DNA from 3 places in the Bradyrhizobium sp. HKCCYLRH2060 genome. Region 3 is predicted to be linked to each of the others. Evidence: predicted binding sites of a transcription regulator. Region 3 holds the regulator's gene; each other region holds the start of a gene.
What was found. The regulator PhoB, encoded in region 3, activates phosphate uptake and scavenging genes when phosphate is short. The targets are predictions, from matches to a motif close to TGTCATNNANCTGTCAT.

Region 1 (6,509 bases), on a different contig from region 3:
GAATTGCGGCAAGACCTTTGCCGACGGGACGTGCGCGCTCGCGCGCGCCACGCTCGACATCGCGCAGAGCGAGACGCTGGTGCTGCTGGGGCCGTCCGGTTGCGGCAAGACCACGCTGCTGCGGATCGTGGCCGGGCTCGAAACGCCCGATGCGGGCGGGCGCGTGCTGTTCGACGGCAGGGATCTGACGCGACAGCCGATCGAGAAGCGCAATGTCGGCATGGTGTTCCAGTCCTACGCGCTGTTCCCCAACATGACGGTCGCGAACAATATCGGCTACGGGCTCAAGATCCGCCGCGTGGCCAAGCCGGAGCGCGCCGCGCGCGTCGCCGAGCTGGTCGCGCTGACCAATCTGGGCGGTCTTGAAGACCGGCGCATCGATCAGCTCTCGGGCGGTCAGCGTCAGCGCGTCGCGCTGGCGCGCGCAGTCGCCATCCGCCCGAGCGTGCTGCTGCTCGACGAGCCGCTCACCGCACTCGATGCCGCCTTGCGGCAGCGCCTGCGCGGCGAGCTCAACGGCCTGTTGCGCACGCTCGGCATCACGGCGATCTACGTCACGCATGATCAGGCTGAAGCCATGGAGCTCGGCGACCGCATCGTCGTGATGCGCAAGGGCGCGATCGCCCAGATCGGGACGCCGCAAGAGGTCTATTTTGCGCCGGCCGATCGTTTCGTCGCGGAGTTCGTCGGCGCGGCCAACATCATCGAGGCGCCGCTCGACGGCGGCCAGCTCGTTCTGCCGGGAGGCCGGCAGCCGATCGCCGATCCCGGTCCACGCAACCTGGCGGTGGCGATGGTTCGGCCGGAAACGATCGCGATCGTCGACGCCGCGGCATCGAGTCTGACCGGCGTCGTCGACAGCGTCCGCTTTGCCGGCGACCGGCAGCGGATCGTTGTCCGCGATGCCGCCTCGATCGCACTGACCGTGGACGCGCCGAATACGATCAGGGTCGCTGCGGGCGAGCGGATCGGCCTGCGGATTGCGCCCGAGTCCATTCGTCTGCTGCCGGAGAAGGGTTGATCAGCCGATGACCAAGAGCCCCGTCACCATTGCCCAGATCTCCGACCTGCACATCAAGGCGCCCGGCCGGCTCGCCTACCGCCGCGTCGATACGGCGCGTGCGCTGGCCCGTTGCATCATGGAGCTCAACCGGTTCGCGCCGAAGCTCGATCTGGTGGTGATCTCGGGCGATCTCGCCGATACGCCGTCGCCGGCCGAGTACGATCATCTGAAAGATCTTCTTGCCGGCCTCGAGATTCCATTCGCCGCCGTACCAGGCAATCACGATTCCCGCGAACTGATGCGCGCGGCGTTTCCCGGCGCTGCTCATGAGCAGTCGGCGCCACTGAACCAGCATGTGGAACTGGCCGGTCTCGATCTGCTTCTGCTCGATTCCAGCGTGCCCGGCCATCCGCATGGCGAATTGGACGAGGCGAGTCTACAATGGCTCGATGCCAGGCTGTCCACCTCCAGCGAAAGGCCGGCCCTGCTGTTCCTGCACCACCCGCCATTCACCACCGGCATCTGGCACATGGACCGGCAGAACCTGCGCAATGCCGACGATCTCGCGGCGATCCTCGCGCGCCATCCGCGGGTGCAACTGATCGGATGCGGTCACGTTCATCGCGCGACGCTGACCCGGTTTGCGGGCATTCCCTGCACGATCTGTCCAGCGCCGAACCATGCCGTCGCGCTCGATCTGGCCGAGCTGCGCCCGCCATCCTTCCGGGTCGAGCCGCCGGCCTTTCACCTTCATGCCTGGTTTCCAGGACCGGGCTTCGGAACGGTCGTCACCCATCAGGTGTCGATCGGCGATTTCGACGGGCCGCATCCGTTCTTCAATCAGGACGGCTCGCTCATCGACTGAGCGCGCACGGGGGAGTAGCGGACGTCTGGTCTAGCTCTCCACCTCGAACGTCACGCGCTCCGCGGCGAAACGCGAGCGCTTGCTGACGAGCGGCGTCCCGTCGGCATCGACATCGGTGCTGTCGACCACCAGCACCGGACGGCCAAGCGCGAGGTCGAGCCGCGCGGCGTCGCTCGCGTCGGCGATCGCCGCCGTGATCCTGGTCGCGCCGCGGCGATAGTCGCGAATGCCGTAATGGGCGAGCAAGGCGGTCATCGAGCGCACCGACGCGAAGATGTGGCCGGCCTCGGGGAAATGCTCGGCCGACAGCCAGGATGTGCTCACGCAGATCGGCGTCTTGTCGGCGAGACGCAGCGCCTCGATCCGCACCAATGGTGCGCCCGTCTTCAATCGCAGCTCGCGCGCGAGCTCGCGCGTCGCGGGCTCTTCGGACGCTGCGATCAGCTGTCCACGCGGCTCGCGCCCGCCGGCCCCCACGATCTCGGAGAACCTGGTGCGCGATCTCAGAGGATATGACAGACGAGGCGCTTCGACATAGGTGCCGCTGCCGCGCTCGGCGCGCACGAGGCCGCGCTCCGCCAAGGTCGCGAGCGCGCGACGCACCGTATGACGGTTGACGCGATAGGTTTCGGCGATTTCGGTCTCGCCGGGCAGGCGCGTTCCGGCCGCGAAGCGGCCGTCGGCGATGTCGCGCTCGATGCCGTCGGCCACCCGCCGCCACAGCGCCACGCCCGAGTCGGCGCCTTGCATGCTCATCCACGGCTCTCCGCTGTCCGGCCTGAAATCACGCCCATGTCATCAAACAGTCATGGCGCTTCGCTACGAAGTTGTCTATTAACATAGACAACTTCGAGACGGCAAGATCGGGATGACGATGGACGGCGAGACCACGATTCAGGACCGGCGCAGGGCGGCGATGCGGGTATTGGCGCATGCCTCGCATGCGGACATCCGCGCCAGGCTGAACGACCTCGCGGTGCCTGAGTATCGCGATCTTCGTCCGGCGGAGAATGGCCTGGTGATGCTGCGGGGACGGATCGGCGGCGACGGTGCGCCGTTCAATGTCGGCGAGGCGACGGTGTCGCGCGCCGCGGTGCGGCTCGAGAGCGGCGAGGTCGGGTTCGGCTATGTGCTGGGACGCGACGCCGGCAAGGCGCGCCTGATCGCGCTGTGTGACGCGATGATCCAGTCATCAAGCCATGTGCGATCGATCGAGACGCAGGTGGTCGCACCGCTGCAGGCGCAGATGCGTGCATCGCGGGCCCACCGCGCGGAGCAGGCTGCGGCCACGCGTGTCGATTTCTATACGATGGTGCGAGGAGAAGGCTGATGGGTGCCGCCGCTTCCGATCTGCAGCCCGGCTTCGCCGACAATGTGCTGTCCGCGCAATCCACCTTCCGTATCGTCATGGAGGCCATGGCGCGTCCGGGAAGTCTGCGACAGGTCGAGGGCAATGTCGGCCGGCCGTCGTCGTTGATGCCAGGTGCCGCCGCGATCGCGTTGACCCTCTTCGATCACGATACGCCGATCTGGCTTGATGCGCCGCTCGCCGGCACGTCCGAGGTCGGCGCCTGGCTCAAGTTTCACACGGGGGCGCCGATCGTCGCCGATGCCGCGCTTGCCTGCTTTGCGGTGGCGGCAGACCCGGACGCGCTTCCCGATCTGACTTCATTCGCGCTCGGCAGTGCCGAATATCCCGATCGCTCGACGACGCTGGTCCTGCAGGTGCCGAGCTTGTCCAGAGGTCCGGCGTTCGAGCTGCGTGGTCCGGGCATCGACGGGACGACATCGTTCCGTGCGACGGTCGCGCCGACTGACCTGTTCGAGCGGCTGTCGATCAATGAGAGGCTGTTTCCGCGTGGTGTCGACGTCGTGCTGGTCGATGGCTCGTCCATCGTCGCCATCCCGCGAACGACCCGGCTCGTTTCCGCAGGAGAGTGAGGCATGTATGTCGCCGTCAAGGGTGGCGAGCGCGCCATCGAGAACGCGCACCGGCTGCTGGCGCATGAGCGCCGGGGTGATCGCGATGTGCCGGAGCTGTCGCTGGCGCAGGTCTCCGAGCAGTTGGGGCTCGCCGTCGATCGCGTGATGAGCGAAGGCTCGCTGTACGATCGCGAGCTCGCGGCGCTGGCGATCAAGCAGGCGCGCGGTGATCTGATCGAGGCGATCTTTCTGGTGCGCGCCTTTCGCGCAACGCTGCCGCGCTTCGGCGCGAGCGAGCCGGTCGATACCGGCGCAATGCGGGTGCAGCGGCGTGTCTCGTCGACCTTCAAGGACATTCCCGGCGGCCAGGTGCTCGGGCCGACCTTCGACTATACGCATCGGCTGCTCGATCCGCAGTTGGCGGCCGGCGTCGAGCCGGAGCTGCCGGCCCGCGCCGAGGCGCCGAATGCGCCGACGCCGCGTGTCACCGACATTCTCGGTCAGGACGGGCTGATCGAGCCGTCGCCGCAGGCGGAGGCCGGCGCGCCGGTCGGCGATCTCACCCGTGATCCCCTGAGCTTTCCCGCCGATCGCGATCTGCGGCTGCAGAACCTGGCGCGTGGCGATGAGGGCTTTCTGCTCGCGCTCGGCTACTCGACCCAGCGCGGCTATGGCCGCAACCATCCCTTCGCCGGCGAAATCCGCTTCGGGGACGTCGAGGTCGAGTTCGTGGCCGAGGAGGTCGGCTTCGCGGTGCCGCTCGGATCGGTCGAGCTGACCGAATGTCAGATGGTGAACCAGTTCAAGGGCTCGGCGACCGAGCCGCCGTGCTTCACCCGCGGTTATGGCCTCGCCTTCGGGCAGAGCGAGCGCAAGACGATGTCGATGGCCCTGGTCGACCGTGCCCTGCGCGCGCGCGAGCTCGGCGAGGACATGGTTGCACCGGCGCAGGATGAGGAGTTCGTGATGTCGCACTCCGACAATGTGCAGGCGACCGGGTTCGTCGAGCATCTGAAGCTGCCGCATTATGTCGACTTCCAGTCCGAGCTCGGCCTGCTGCGCAAGCTGCGCCGGGAGTTCGCCGAGGCCAATGCCGCTCCCGAATTGAAGGAAGCTGCGGAATGAACGCACCGGCCTACAACTTCGCCTATCTCGACGAGCAGACCAAGCGGATGATCCGCCGCGCCATCCTGAAGGCGATCGCGATTCCCGGCTATCAGGTGCCGTTCGCGAGCCGCGAGATGCCGATGCCCTATGGCTGGGGCACCGGCGGCGTGCAGGTCACCGCTGCCATTCTCGGTCCGGGCGACGTGCTCAAGGTCATCGACCAGGGCTCGGACGATACGACCAATGCGATCTCGATCCGCAAGTTCTTCGCCAAGACCGCGGGTGTCGCCACCACGACCTCGACGGAAGCGGCGAGCGTCATCCAGACCCGGCATCGCATTCCCGAGGCGCCGCTTCACGAGGGACAGGTGCTGGTCTATCAGGTGCCGATCCCCGAGCCGCTGCGCTTTCTCGAGCCGCGCGAGACCGAGACCCGCCGCATGCATGCGCTGGCCGAGTATGGCCTGATGCACGTCAAGCTCTATGAGGACATCGCGCGTTTCGGTCACATCGCGACCTCCTACGCCTATCCAGTCAAGGTCAATGCGCGCTACGTGATGGATCCGTCGCCGACGCCGAAGTTCGACAATCCCAAGATGGACAATTGCCCGGCGCTGCAATTGTTCGGCGCGGGACGCGAGAAGCGAATCTATGCCATTCCGCCCTATACGTCGGTCGTCTCGCTGGATTTCGAGGACCATCCGTTCACGCGCTACAAGTTCGACGCGCCCTGCGCGCTGTGCGGCGCGGAGGAGTCCTACCTGGACGAGATCGTGACCGACGACAAGGGCAGCCGCATGTTCGTCTGCTCCGACACCGACTACTGCGAGGGCCGCCAGGCATCCGGACATCGTGGCGCGCAGAGCGTCCCCCCGCACAAGGAGAGCGCCCATGGCTGAGATGATCAGCGCATCCGATCAGCCGCTGCTCGTCGCGGAAGGGCTTGCGAAGAGCTACGGCCGGCTGGCAGCCTGCCGCGATGTCTCCTTCGTGCTCTATCCCGGCGAGGTGCTCGCCATCGTCGGCGAGTCCGGCTCGGGCAAATCGACACTCTTGCAGATGCTGTCGGCGCAAATGGCGCCGACGTTGGGCCGCGTGTCCTACCGCATGCGCGACGGCGTGCTGCGCGATCTTGCCGGGCTTGGCGAGGCGGAGCGCCGCTTTCTGTTCCGAACCGATTGGGGCTATGTCCATCAGGACCCGGCGCAGGGCCTGCGCATGGCGGTCTCCGCCGGCGCCAATGTCGGTGAGCGGCTGATGGCGGTCGGCTGGAACAACTATGGCCGGATCAGGCAGACGGCTTCGTCCTGGCTCGATCGCGTGGAGATCGATGTCGCCCGCATCGACGATGCGCCGCGGACCTATTCCGGCGGCATGCGGCAGCGGCTGCAGATCGCGCGCAATCTGGTGACCGAGCCCCGGCTGGTGTTCATGGACGAGCCGACCGGGGGCCTCGACGTCTCCGTGCAGGCGCGCCTGCTCGATCTGATGCGCAGCCTCGTCAACGAGCTCGGCCTCGCGGCCATCGTCGTGACCCACGATCTCGCGGTGGCGCGGCTGCTGTCGCATCGTGTGATGGTCATGAAGGAGGGGCGGGTGATCGAGACCGGC
Region 2 (6,509 bases), on a different contig from region 3:
TGACTCGCTGGCGCCGATCCGTCGCATGACCCAGCCTGAGAAGATCGCATTCTTCTCGTAGGCCGAGAGCATCTCGGCCACCTCCTGTTGAACCTCGATCACTGAGCACCAAGGGTGCCGCGTTGATGGGTGACGCGGATCACGTACGCCACTGCGTGATCTGCGTAGCCTGCTTCTCAAGCCATTCGCTTTGCGCATGCTTGAGGAGAACGCCGTGTCCGTTCCGAAATTTCGCGCTGTAACGTCCGCCTGGAAATCCCTGCTCATGTCCGCGCTGCTGGGCCTGATGGCCTGGGTCGGCCCGGGCTCGGCGTTCGCCGCCGGCAGTGAGCTCGACACCCTTCACACGCCACCGCGCGCGCTGGCAGCTTCCTCACCGGCAAGGGAGAGCAACACGCTCGCCGCGATCCCTCAAGGAGCCGAGCCACGCGTCGCGCTCGTGATCGGCAATGCGAGCTATCAGAACGCGCCGCCGCTGGAGAACCCGGACAACGACGCCCATGCTGTTGCCAAGCTGTTGAACTCGGCCGGCTTCGAGGTGATCACGGCGACGGACCTGACGCAGAACGAGATGCTCAAGGTCGTGGAGGATTTTTCGAGCCGGGTGGCAGCACACGGCCCGAATACCGTGGCAATGGTCTACTACGCCGGCCATGGGGTTCAGCTCGCGGGCGAGAACTATCTGATCCCGATCGATGCCCGCATCTCGGCGCCCTCCGACCTGACGACGGGGACCATCCGGCTGGTGGATCTGATGGCGACGCTCGACGCCATCCCGAGCCGCATGCGGATCGTCGTACTGGACGCCTGCCGCAACAATCCATTCCCTGCCATCAACGATGCCGGACGCGGATTGGCCATCGTCGACGCGCCGAACGGCTCCATCCTCGGATACTCGACCTCGCCCGGCGCGGAGGCGCTCGACGGCCGCGGCGAGCACAGCCCTTATGCGCAGGCCTTCCTCAACCTCGCGCGACAGCCGAACCTGCCGATCGAGCAATTGTTCAAGCGCATCCGTCTGCAGGTCAACCAGACCACCGACGGCCGGCAGACGCCGTGGGAAAGCTCTTCGCTCACCGGCGATTTCACCTTCTTCGGGGATACGCTGGTCGCGGCCGCGCGCCCTGCCGAGAATGCGCCGGTGATCCAGATGGCGGCCAACCTGCCCAGCCGGTCCGTGCGGCAGGCCTATGACTACGTGCTGTCGGAGAACCGTCCGCAATATTATCGCGAGTTCATCGCGATGTATCCGCGCGATCCGCTCGCCGACCGCATCCGCGCCCTGCTCGCCGGCCTCGTGCAGGCCGCGGCGTGGCACGAGGCCGTACTGGCGAATTCGCCGGCCGCCTATCGGAGCTTCCGTGAATCCTATGCCGACAGTCCATATGCGCCGGTCGCGCTGCGGCTGCAGGGACAGCCGCGGCCCATCCCCGTGCTGCAACCGAGCCGCCTCATCATGCCACCGCAACTGGCGCCGATCGCGCGACCGTTCAATCCGGGCGCCCAGATCCCGCAGCCGAAGCTGCCGACCACCACCATGCCGCCGCGCGGGCCGCTGCCGCCCACGGTCGTCACGAAAGGCGATGCCGTCAACAACACAGGCCCCGGCAAGGTCGCTGATCCCAGGCCAATCGCTCAGACCAGGTTACGCGACAGGATCATGCCGCCGGCAAATCCGCCCGTGACTACGAAAATCCAGCGCGACCCACTGAAGCGCAGTCCTGGTCGGCCATTCGACACCCGCGAGGTCCGGCGTCCCTTCCCCGGCAATTCCGGACCGTTCAAGCCGAACATCAACGCGTCGCATCCGTCGATGGCGCGGGGTCAAGGCGGGATGCAGGGCGGCCTGACGCGGGGCGCGCCGCACGTCGCGCAGTCCGGACTGCGGATGGGTGGTGGAGGATCGGCAAGAGGCGGCCTCGGCTTTCGCTGAGGCTTGATCGTCAGGCAATCAGCCGGGCGTAGAGCTCAGCGTCGACATTGCCGCCGGAGAGCACGATCACCACAGTCTTGCCCGCCGCGTCCAGCCGGCCGGCCAGCAATGCCGCGAGCCCGACCGACCCGCCGGGCTCGACCACGAGCTTCAGCTCCCGGAAGGCAAAGCCGACCGCCCGCCCCACCTCCTCATCCGAGGCCTCGACCGCAGCCGACAGAAGTTGGCTGTTGATCGCGAAGGTGATCTCGCCGGGAATCGCCGCCATCAGCGCGTCGCAGATGGTTCGGCCCTTTGCATCGTGGGCCTCGCGGTGGCCGGCCCGCAGCGAGCGCGCATGGTCGTCGAAGCCCTTGGGCTCAGCCACGACCATCCGGGTGCTCGGAAACTGCGCCTTCACCGCGGTCGAGACGCCGGCAAGCAGCCCGCCGCCGGAAGCAGGCACAATCACCAGATCCGGCGACAGGCCGAGCGCAGCAAGGTCGTCGGCGATCTCGCGGCCGACGGTGCCCTGCCCTGCGATGACGAAGGGATCGTCATAGGGCGGCACCACCGTCGAGCCGCGCTTTGCAGCGATGTCGCGCGCGATCGCTTCGCGGTCCTCGCGGTCGCGATCATAGAGCACGACGTCGGCGCCGAACGCCTTGGTGCGCTCGCGCTTGGCCGCCGGCGCATCCGAGGGCATCACGATCGTGGCGTCCATGCCCAGCAATGTGGCGGCATGGGCGACGCCCTGCGCATGATTGCCGGAGGAGAATGCGACGACGCCGTTGCCGCGCGCTGCTTGCGGGATCGACGCCAGCTTGTTGTAGGCGCCGCGGAACTTGAACGAGCCGGTCCGCTGCAGCACCTCCGGCTTCACGAAAACGTTCGCTTTGAAGCGCTCGCTGAGCACGGGAGCCGGCAGCAGCGGGGTCCGCACGGCCACGGGCGCAAGGACGCGTGCCGCCGCATCGATGTCGGCGGCGGTCACGGGCAGGATCGGGGAATGAGCTGTCATGCCCCGATTTTACCGCGCCCGATTGCCGAGAGGCAAGGGAGCCGGTGTCAGGCGGCGCGGGCGGCCAGCTGCGGAACCGGCGCCGGCTGCCGCTGCGGATCGGTCCAGGTGAGGATCTCGAAGCGGCCGTCCTCGTGCTCGACCAGCGCCGTGCAGCTTTCGACCCAGTCGCCGCAATTCATGTAGCGGATGCCGTCCTGGTCGCGGATGACGGCGCAATGGATGTGGCCGCAGATCACGCCGTCAGCGCCATGCCGGCGCGCCTCGGAGGCCAGTGCCGTCTCGAACGCGCCGATATAGTTCACCGCGTTCTTGACCTTCTGCTTGGCCCATTGCGACAGCGACCAATAGGGCACGCCGAACATGCGGCGGAAGAAGTTGACCAGCCGGTTCATCTGGATCGCAAAATCGTAGGCCTTGTCGCCGAGATGGGCGAGCCAGCGCGCGTTCTGCACGACCAGATCGAAGATGTCGCCGTGAATGACGAGATAGCGTTTGCCGTCGGTGCCGGTGTGCACGATGTTCTCGACGACGTCGATGCCGCCGAAATGCGTGCCGTAGTAGCCGCGCAGGAACTCGTCGTGATTGCCGGGGACGTAAACGACCTTGGCGCCCTTGCGCGCCTTGCGCAGCATCTTCTGCACCAAGTCGTTGTGCGACTGCGGCCAATGCCAGCTCGATTTGAGCGCCCAGCCATCGATGATGTCGCCGACCAGATAGATCGTATCGGCATCATGGTGCCGCAGGAAATCGACCAGGAGATTGGCCTGCGAGCCGCGGGCTCCGAGATGAACGTCCGAGATGAACAACGTCCGAAAGCGCCGAGCCGGGCTTTCTTCACCAGCAGTCTCAAGTCCCATGCGCGCCCACCTAACAGCCCCTGATGACACCGCGATGACGAACGGCCTCACTGGCAGAACCCGTCCTGCCGGACCGCGACCGGACACCGCTCGTTCGACGACTCGCGACGTCCTTCGTCACTGCCCCGCGATACCAGCGCGGTGCGACAATCAGGCGACAGGCGGGCGGCGCGAACAGGGAAAATCGGCCTCCTATCTCGGCATGGTGACGACACGCAGATTGTTGGTGGTGCCGGCCTGCGCGAACGGGATGCCGGCGACGACGACGAGCAGGTCGCCGGCTTCCGCGAACTCCTCCTGCACGGCAAAGAAGGTCGCGCGCTCGACCATTTCCTCGTAGTTCTGCACGTCCTGCGACAGCACGCTGTGCGCGCCCCACAACAGGCACATGCGCCGCGAGGTGTCCTCGTTCGGCGTGATCGCCAGAATCGGCAGGCTCGGCCGCTTGCGCGCAACGCGGGAGGCCGAAGTTCCGCTCGACGTATAGGCCACGATCGCCCTGGCGTGGATCGCCGACGCCAGGTCGGCCGCGGCGGTCGCCACCGCATGCGGTGCGGTCTGCTCCTCGCCCGGCTGCGTCGCCTCGACGATGGAGCGGTACATCTTGTGGCCCTCGGTTGCCTTGATGATGCTGTCCATCATCGCGACCGCCTCGCGCGGGTATTGCCCGCTGGCCGATTCCGCCGACAGCATCACCGCGTCGGCGCCGTCATAGATCGCGGTCGCGACGTCGGAGACCTCGGCGCGGGTCGGCGTCGGCGTCGCGACCATCGAATCCAGCATCTGCGTCGCGACGATCACCGGCTTCACCGCGAGCCGGCAGGCGCGCACCAGCTCCTTCTGCTTGCCCGGCACGTCCTCGTTGGGAATCTCGACGCCGAGATCGCCGCGCGCGACCATGATCGCGTCCGACAGCTGGATGATGTCGTCGATGCGCTCCAGCGCCGCCGGCTTCTCGATCTTGGACATGATGCCGGCGCGGCCATTGATCAGGCCCCTCGCCTCCAGCACGTCGGACGGCTTCTGCACGAACGACAGCGCCACCCAGTCGACGCCGAGGTCGAGCCCAAAGGCAAGATCGGAGCGGTCCTTGGCCGTCAGCGGCGACAGCTCCAGAATCGTGCCCGGCAGATTGACGCCCTTGTGATTGGAGATCGCGCCGCCGACGATCACCTTGGCTTCGATCCAGTCGTCGCCGAGGCCCATGACGCGCACCCGCACGCGGCCGTCATCGATCAGAAGATCGTGACCGGGCGCGACCGCCGCAAAGATCTCCGGATGCGGCAACGGAATCGACGTCTTGTCGCCCTCGGTGCCGTTGAGGACAAACCGAATCGTCTCGCCGGCTTCGACCTGGATCTTCTTGTCGCGTAGCGTGCCGACACGAATCTTCGGACCCTGCAGATCCATCAAGATGCCGATTGGCCGCTGCACCTCCTTCTCGAGGGCGCGGATCGCGGCATGGACCCTGGCGTGATCGGCCTGCGTGCCGTGGCTGAAATTGAGACGAAATGTGTCTACACCGGCGAGGAACAGCGCTTTCAGCACCTCCGGAGAATTGCTCGCGGGACCGACAGTCGCGACGATCTTGGCTCGACGGTGACGACGCATGATGTGTCCTTTCTCCTGAAGCCCAGGCCACTTAAGTCCGTGTCTCGCGTCACTATGACATGCATGTGATTAGCATGCGCGGACGCGGCGGAAGCGCTGGTATACGCCCCGCAGCGTCCATTGCAAGCGCGACGCGGAACACGCCTAGATTGTGCAAGCGAGTAGCACGCCTCAGACGTTGGAGCCGTGGATCGCGTCGATGACGGCGTCGGTCACCTCCCTGGTCGTCGCCTTGCCACCCACATCGGGGGTGAGGATGCCGGCTGCGCAGACCTTCTCGACCGCAGCCATCAGCCTGACGGCCGCGTCCTTTTCGCCGAGGTGCTCGAGCATCTGCGCGCCGGTCCAGAACGTCGCCACCGGATTGGCGATGCCCTTGCCGGTGATGTCGAACGCCGAGCCGTGGATCGGCTCGAACATCGACGGGAAGCGCCGCTCCGGATCGATGTTGCCGGTCGGCGCCACGCCGAGGCTGCCGGCGAGCGCGCCGGCGAGATCGGACAGGATGTCGGCATGCAGGTTGGTCGCGACGATGGTGTCGAGGCTCTTCGGCTGCAGGGTCATGCGCACGGTCATCGCGTCGACCAGCATCTTGTCCCAGGTCACGTCGGGGAATTCCCGCGCCACCTCGGCGGCGATCTCGTCCCACATCACCATGCCGTGGCGCTGCGCATTCGACTTGGTGACGACGGTGAGGAACTTGCGCGGTCGCGACTGCGCCAGCTTGAACGCGTAGCGCATGATTCTGACGACGCCGACGCGGGTGAAGACCGCGACCTCGGTGCCGACCTCCTCCGGCAGGCCGCGATGCGCCCGGCCGCCCATGCCGGCATATTCGCCTTCGGAATTCTCGCGCACGATCACCCAGTCGAGATCGCCGACGCCGACATTGCGCAAGGGCGAGGCCACGCCGGGCAGGATCTTGGTCGGGCGCACATTGGCGTACTGATCGAAGCCCTGGCAGATCGGCAGCCGCAGGCCCCACAGCGTGATGTGATCGGGCACGTCGGGCGCGCCGACCGCGCCGAAATAGATCGCATCGAATTTCTTGAGCTCAGCGAGGCCGTCGGCCGGCATCATCACGCCGTGCTTCTTGTAGTAGTCC
Region 3 (6,509 bases):
ATCAATTGGAACAATCGTCATACTCGAACTATAGCAAGAGCCAGGCCAGTTCGGTAAAGCCCCGCTGCAGGCGAAAGCTACAGGAAAAAATCGGCTGCACTTGCCGGATCGCCCGCTCGCTTGGCAACCCGCTATCCAGTCGCGCACAGATCGTGACCAGCGGCGGGACCTCTCTCGTCCCCTCCCCCTTCACCGCGCCGAGGCACTCTGCGCCGCAATCTCGCGCCGCACGACCGCCTCGAACTGGCTTGAGGGCGCGGCGAACATCAGCCGGGTCTCCTCGTGGAACGCCGAGAAGATGCCGACCACGGCCGGCGTGCCGCCGACCTCGGCCAGGATCGGCGAGCCCGAATAGCCGAAATTGGCGAGGCAATGCACCGTCAGCAGACGGGCATCGCTGGTCATGCCGGCGCTGCAATTGCGCTGGCCGGTCGGCGAATAGCGCCGCTCCTGGCCGTAGCCGATCTCGGAAATGGCGCCAGCCTTGGTCGCAGCCTGCAGTTCCTCGCGCGTCAGCGCCTTGACCGCGACCGGCTTCGACGGCAGCGCATCCTTCAGCACGATCAGCGCCCAATCGGCGGGCGAGCGGTCGAGCGACCATCTGTCGTGCCGGGTCGGGACGAAGTCCGGCGCCACGATCAGCTTGTCGGCGACCGACGATGCCGCCGGCGTGCCCCTGTTCATGCCGGCCAGGAAGCGGACGTTGCCGGGGCTGACCTGCGCGACGCCGTTGAACACGCAATGCGCCGCGGTGAGCACGACGCGCGGCGCGACCAGCGTGCCGGTGCACCAGCCGCCGGTCGAGTATTGCGCGACGGTGACGACGCCGATCGACGACGCCGGCCACGAGGTGGGATCGACGACCTCGCCGATGTGGCGGTCGAGCCCGAGCAGTTGCTCCGGACGCGGAGTGGCGATGCCGGCCTCCGCCGATTCCGGCTTTGGCCGCCAGGCCGCAATGGCGCTCTGGGCCTGGACGCGCTGCGGCTCCGTCAGCTTGACCCTCTGCACGTCGCGGCCGGCCGATCGCACGCCGCTGCGACCCGCCATCACCAGCCAGGCGTAGCCCTGCACGACGTCCTGCTTCACGCCGCGACCGTCGAGCAGCATCAGGCCCAGCATGTATTGCGACTGGGCGAAGCCCTGCGCTGCCGCGCGGCTGAACCAGCGGCCGGCTTCGCCATAATTGCTCGCGACACCTTCGCCGTTGACATAGGCGATGCCGAGATAATGCTGGGCGACGGCGAGGCCCTGATCGGCGGCCTTGCGATACCACGCCAGCGCCTCGGCGGGGTTGCGCGGTTGGCCCCAGCCGAAGGCCTCCATGAAGCCGACGTCGAACTGCGCCCGCGCATCGCCCTTGGCGGCCAGCGGCAGCAGGCGGCGCATCGCCGCGGCGTGTTGTCCGTTTCCCGCCGCGGCGACCGCGTCTTCGAGCTCGGCGGCCGCGGCGCCCGCCGCGCTGCCGAGCAGGACGGCTAGAGATATGATGATGATCTTGATCAAGGGCGTCCGCTGGGACCGAAACATCGTCAGGGGCCGCCGAGCTGACATGATCAAGACGGCGGCGGCGTGGCGGAAAGCGGACCACGATCTCCTCAATCGGGCCCCCTCGCGCCTCACACCTGCTTCATCCTCACGCCCGATCGCCCCTTACACCTGCTCGCTCTTGGCGAAGCGATCATCGAGCGCATAGCCGGCGCCGCGCACGGTGCGGATCGGGTCCTGCTCGCGGCCCGGATTGAGCAGCTTGCGCAGGCGGCCGATATGGACGTCGACCGTGCGCTCGTCGATATAGATGTCGCGGCCCCAGACGCTGTCGAGCAGCTGCTCACGGCTGAACACGCGGCCGGGATGCTCCAGGAAAAACTCGAGCAGGCGGTATTCGGTCGGGCCGAGATCGATCGGCCGTCCCGAGCGCGCCACGCGGCGCTTCTCGCGGTCGAGCTCGATGTCGCCATAGGACAGCACGGTCGCCAGCCGCTCCGGGCTCGCCCGCCGCAGCAGGCCCTTCACGCGCGCCAGCAGCTCCGGCACCGAGAACGGCTTGACGATGTAGTCGTCGGCGCCGGTCGCGAGGCCGCGCACGCGCTCGCTCTCCTCGCCGCGCGCGGTGAGCATGATGATCGGCAATTGCCGGGTCTCGGACCGCGCCCGCAGGCGGCGGCACAGCTCGATGCCGGACAGGCCCGGCAGCATCCAGTCGAGCACGACGAGATCGGGAACGCGCTCCTTCAGCCGTGTGTCGGCCTCGTCTCCGCGCGCCACCGTCTCGACCTCGTAGCCTTCGGCCTCGAGGTTGTAGCGCAGGAGCGTCGTCAGCGCCTCCTCGTCCTCCACCACCAGAATTCGGGCGCCCATGTCAGAACCGTCTCTCTCAGTTGCCGGGGATCGTCGATGCGAAGCTCGTCATGTCGCCCTTCGGGCGCTTGTCCATGATCTGCTGGCCTTCGATCATATAGAAGACGGTCTCCGCGATGTTGGTCGCGTGATCGCCGATGCGCTCGATGTTCTTGGCGCAGAACATCAGATGGATGCAGAACGAGATGTTGCGCGGATCCTCCATCATGTAGGTCAGGAGTTCGCGGAACAGCGAGGTGCAGATGGCGTCGACCTCCTCGTCGCCCTTCCACACCGTCATCGCCGCCGGCAGGTCGTGCGCGGCATAGGCGTCCAGCACCGTCTTGACCTGCGACTGCACCAGGTCGGTCATGTGCTCGAGCCCGCGGATCAGCTTGAGCGGATGGAAGTCGCTCTCCAGCGCCGCGACGCGCTTGCCGATGTTCTTGGCGAGATCGCCGATGCGCTCCAGATCGGTGGCGACCCGCATCGCACCGACGATCTCGCGCAGGTCGACCGCCATCGGCTGTCGCCGGGCGATGGTAAGAACGGCGCGCTCCTCGATGATGCGCTGCAGCTTGTCGACCTCGGCGTCGGTGGCGACCACCTTCTGGCCGAGTGCGATGTCGCGCCGCACCAGCGCATCGACGGAATCGACGATCAGCCGCTCGGCGAGGCCGCCCATTTCCGACACCAGCCGGGTGAGATCCTGCAGATCGCTGTCGAACGCCTTGGCGGTATGTTCACTGGCCATGATGATCTCCTGAAGTCAATGTCGTCGGCGTCAGCCGAACCGGCCGGTGATGTAATCCTGGGTCCGCCGATCGCTCGGCGAGGTGAAGATCTTGCTGGTGTCGTCGAACTCGATCAGCTCGCCGAGATACATGAAGGCGGTCTTGTCGGAGACGCGCGCCGCCTGCTGCATGTTATGCGTCACGATGGCGATCGTATAGTTTTCGGCGAGCTCCTGGATCAGCTCCTCGACCTTGGCGGTCGAGATCGGATCGAGCGCCGAGCACGGCTCGTCGAACAGGATCACCTCCGGCCGGACCGCCACGGTGCGCGCGATGCACAGCCGCTGCTGCTGGCCGCCTGACAGCGACAGGCCCGAAGCGTTGAGCTTGTCCTTGACCTCGTTCCACAACGCGCCGCCGCGCAGTGCCTTCTCGACCCGGTCGTCCATCTCCGACTTGGAGATCTTCTCATACAGCCGGATGCCGAAGGCGATGTTCTCGTAGATCGTCATCGGGAACGGCGTCGGCTTCTGGAACACCATGCCGACCCGGGCCCGCAGCAGGTTGAGGTCGAGCTTGGGATCGAGGATGTTGGTGTTGTCCAGCATGAGCTGGCCCACGGCGCGCTGGCCCGGGTAGAGATCGTACATCCGGTTGAAGATGCGCAGCAGGGTCGACTTGCCGCAGCCGGACGGGCCGATGAACGCGGTGACGCGGTTGGTCCCCAGCGACAGGTTGATGTTCTTCAGCGCGTGGTGATCGCCGTAATAGAAGTTCAGGTTGCGCGCGGTCACCTTGGCTGGGGCTTCCGGCAAAACCTTGCCGTTCAGCGCGGCGGGATTGGGCTGGCTGACGGATACGGACAGGTCGGTCATTTTGCGTTCCTCTCGGCGCCGAGAATGCGTGCACTGACATTCAGGGCGAGCACGGCCAGAGTGATCAGAAGGGCTCCGCTCCAGGCCAGCTGCTTCCAATAGGCATAGGGGCTCTGGACGAAGTTGTTGATGGTGACGGGCAGGTTGGCCATCGTCTTGGAGAGGTTGAGGCTCCAGAACTGGTTCGACAGCGCAGTGAACAGCAAGGGCGCGGTCTCGCCGGCGACGCGGGCGGTGGCCAGCAGCACGCCGGTGATCAGGCCCGAGCGCGCCGCGCGATAGGCGATGCGCCGGATCACCAGCGATCGCGGCAGGCCGAGCGCCGAGGCCGCCTCGCGCAGCGGGTTGGGCACCAGCAGCAGCATGTCCTCGGTGGTGCGCAGCACCACGGGGATGACGATGACCGCCAGCGCCAGCGAGCCCGCAAGCGCCGAGAAGCCGCCCATCGGCACCACCACCGCGCCGTAGATGAACAGGCCGATGATGATCGAGGGCGCCGACAGCAGGATGTCGTTGATGAAGCGGATCACCGAGGTCAGGCGGTCGTTGCGGCCGTACTCGGCCAGATAGGTGCCGGCGAACAGGCCGAGCGGCGCGCCGATGCCGACGCCGATGACCGTCATGATCAGAGAGCCGACGATGGCATTGCGCAGTCCGCCTTCGCTCGAGCCCGGCGGCGGGGTGTCGGCGGAAAACACTTGCAGGCTGAGGCCGGCGAGGCCGTTATAGAACAGCGTGAACAGGATCAGCGCCAGCCAGGTGACGCCGAACAGCGCGGCGGCGACGCAGAGGCCGCGGATCACGATGTCCCTGCGGCGTCGGCGCGCATAGATCGGATTGACCGGCGTATCGGCGGTGAGCGAATCTGCGCTGGACATGGCTTATTTTCCCGCCTTTGCTTGGAGCCGCATGAGCATCAGGCGCGCGCTCGCCAGCACGAAGAAGGTGAGCACGAAGAGCAGCAGGCCGAGTAGGATCAGGCTCGACTGGTGCAGGCCGTCGCTCTCCTGGAACTCAGAGGCAATGGCGGCCGAGATCGTGGTGCCCGGCGCGAAGATCGACGATGAGATCCGGAACGAGTTGCCGATGATGAAGGTCACCGCCATCGTTTCGCCGAGCGCACGACCCAGCGCCAGCATGACGCCGCCGATGACGCCGACACGGGTGTAGGGAATGACGACGCTGCGCACGACCTCCCAGGTGGTGCAGCCGACCCCGTAGGCCGCTTCCTTCAGCACCGGCGGGACGGTCTTGAACACGTCGACCGAGATCGAGGTGATGAAGGGCAGCACCATGATCGCCAGGATCAGCGAGGCGTTGAACAGACTGAGATAGGACGGCGGACCGGCGAAGATGTCCTGCAGCACCGGGATGCCGGAGCAGAGATTGATCATGAACGGCTGGAACGTGTAGGCCAGGAACGGGCCCAGAACGAAGAAGCCCCACATGCCGTAGATGATCGAGGGAATGCCGGCGAGCAGCTCGATCGCAATGCCGATCGGACGGCGCAGCCATTGCGGGCACAGCTCGGTGAGGAAGATCGCAATGCCGAGACCCACCGGAATCGCGATCAGCATCGCGATGAAGGACGTGACCAGGGTGCCGTAGATCGGGCCGAGCGCCCCGAGCACCGGCGGATCGGCCGACGGCGCCCAGCGCCGCGTCCACAGGAATTCGAAGCCGTAGGCCTTCATCGCCGGCCAGGCGCCGATGATGAGAGAGATGATGATGCCGCCGAGGATCAACAGGACCGAGATCGCGGCGAGCCGGGTGATCCAGTAAAAGGTGACGTCGCCAAGCTTGAAGGCACTGAGCGCGCGCGCCCGGTCGTAGGGCCCGGCAGCAGCCGCGATGTCGCCGACTTCGGTCTGAACCGCCATCTCTGCCAATTCCGCCCCCTGTTCCTTGGACACGCCTCAACCCCGGTAGCACCCCTCCCCCGGCGGCCGGGAGAGGGGAATTTTCGATACGTCCAGCTCAGCTCTTGATGTCGGCAGACCAGGTCTTCTCGATCAGCTTCACGACGCTGTCGGGCATCGGGATGTAGTCGAGCTCCTCGGCCATCTTGCCACCCTTCTCGAACGACCACTTGAAGAACTTGATCGCCTCGGCGGACGCGGCCTTGTCGGTCGGCTCCTTGTGCATCAGGATGAAGGTCGCGGCCGTCATCGGCCAGGACTTGTCGCCGGGCTGGTTGGCGAGGATCACGTAGTAGCCGGGGGCCTTGGTCCAATCGGCATTCGCGGCGGCGGCCTGGAAGGCCTCGACGGTCGGCTGCACGGTCTTGCCGGCCTTGTTCACCATGGCCGTGTAGGTCAGCTTGTTCTGCTTGGCATAGGCGTACTCGACATAGCCGATCGAGTTCTTGGTCTGGCCGATGTTGCCGGACACGCCTTCGTTGCCCTTGGCGCCGACGCCGACCGGCCACTCGACCGCGGTGTTGAAGCCGATCTTGCTCTTCCAGTCGGCGCTCGCCTCGGAGAGATAATAGGTGAAGTTGAAGGTCGTGCCCGAACCGTCGGAGCGGCGGACGACAGCGATCGCGTCGGACGGCAGCTTG

Region 1: the regulator PhoB is predicted to act here: its motif matches at 2,662-2,678, upstream of phnF (phosphonate metabolism transcriptional regulator PhnF).
Region 2: the regulator PhoB is predicted to act here: its motif matches at 3,817-3,833, upstream of ACQR10_RS09840 (UDP-2,3-diacylglucosamine diphosphatase).

What each region holds. Positions count from the first base shown of each region.
Region 1 is NZ_JBNPUK010000003.1:154,205-160,713, forward strand. It holds gene ACQR10_RS08440 (ABC transporter ATP-binding protein) at 1-1,021, shown strand, start outside; gene ACQR10_RS08445 (phosphodiesterase) at 1,029-1,868, shown strand; gene phnF (phosphonate metabolism transcriptional regulator PhnF) at 1,899-2,624, opposite strand; gene phnG (phosphonate C-P lyase system protein PhnG) at 2,743-3,198, shown strand; gene phnH (phosphonate C-P lyase system protein PhnH) at 3,198-3,809, shown strand; gene ACQR10_RS08465 (carbon-phosphorus lyase complex subunit PhnI) at 3,813-4,916, shown strand; gene ACQR10_RS08470 (alpha-D-ribose 1-methylphosphonate 5-phosphate C-P-lyase PhnJ) at 4,913-5,797, shown strand; gene phnK (phosphonate C-P lyase system protein PhnK) at 5,790-6,509, shown strand, end outside.
Region 2 is NZ_JBNPUK010000003.1:460,992-467,500, reverse strand. It holds gene ACQR10_RS09855 (hypothetical protein) at 1-61, shown strand, start outside; gene ACQR10_RS09850 (caspase family protein) at 215-1,933, shown strand; gene ACQR10_RS09845 (threonine ammonia-lyase) at 1,944-2,933, opposite strand; gene ACQR10_RS09840 (UDP-2,3-diacylglucosamine diphosphatase) at 2,981-3,793, opposite strand; gene pyk (pyruvate kinase) at 3,986-5,404, opposite strand; gene ACQR10_RS09830 (tartrate dehydrogenase) at 5,576-6,509, opposite strand, start outside.
Region 3 is NZ_JBNPUK010000012.1:58,600-65,108, reverse strand. It holds gene ACQR10_RS22595 (HoxN/HupN/NixA family nickel/cobalt transporter) at 1-21, opposite strand, end outside; gene ACQR10_RS22590 (trypsin-like serine protease) at 190-1,506, opposite strand; gene phoB (phosphate regulon transcriptional regulator PhoB) at 1,654-2,361, opposite strand; gene phoU (phosphate signaling complex protein PhoU) at 2,378-3,094, opposite strand; gene pstB (phosphate ABC transporter ATP-binding protein PstB) at 3,125-3,949, opposite strand; gene pstA (phosphate ABC transporter permease PstA) at 3,946-4,827, opposite strand; gene pstC (phosphate ABC transporter permease subunit PstC) at 4,831-5,829, opposite strand; gene pstS (phosphate ABC transporter substrate-binding protein PstS) at 5,927-6,509, opposite strand, start outside.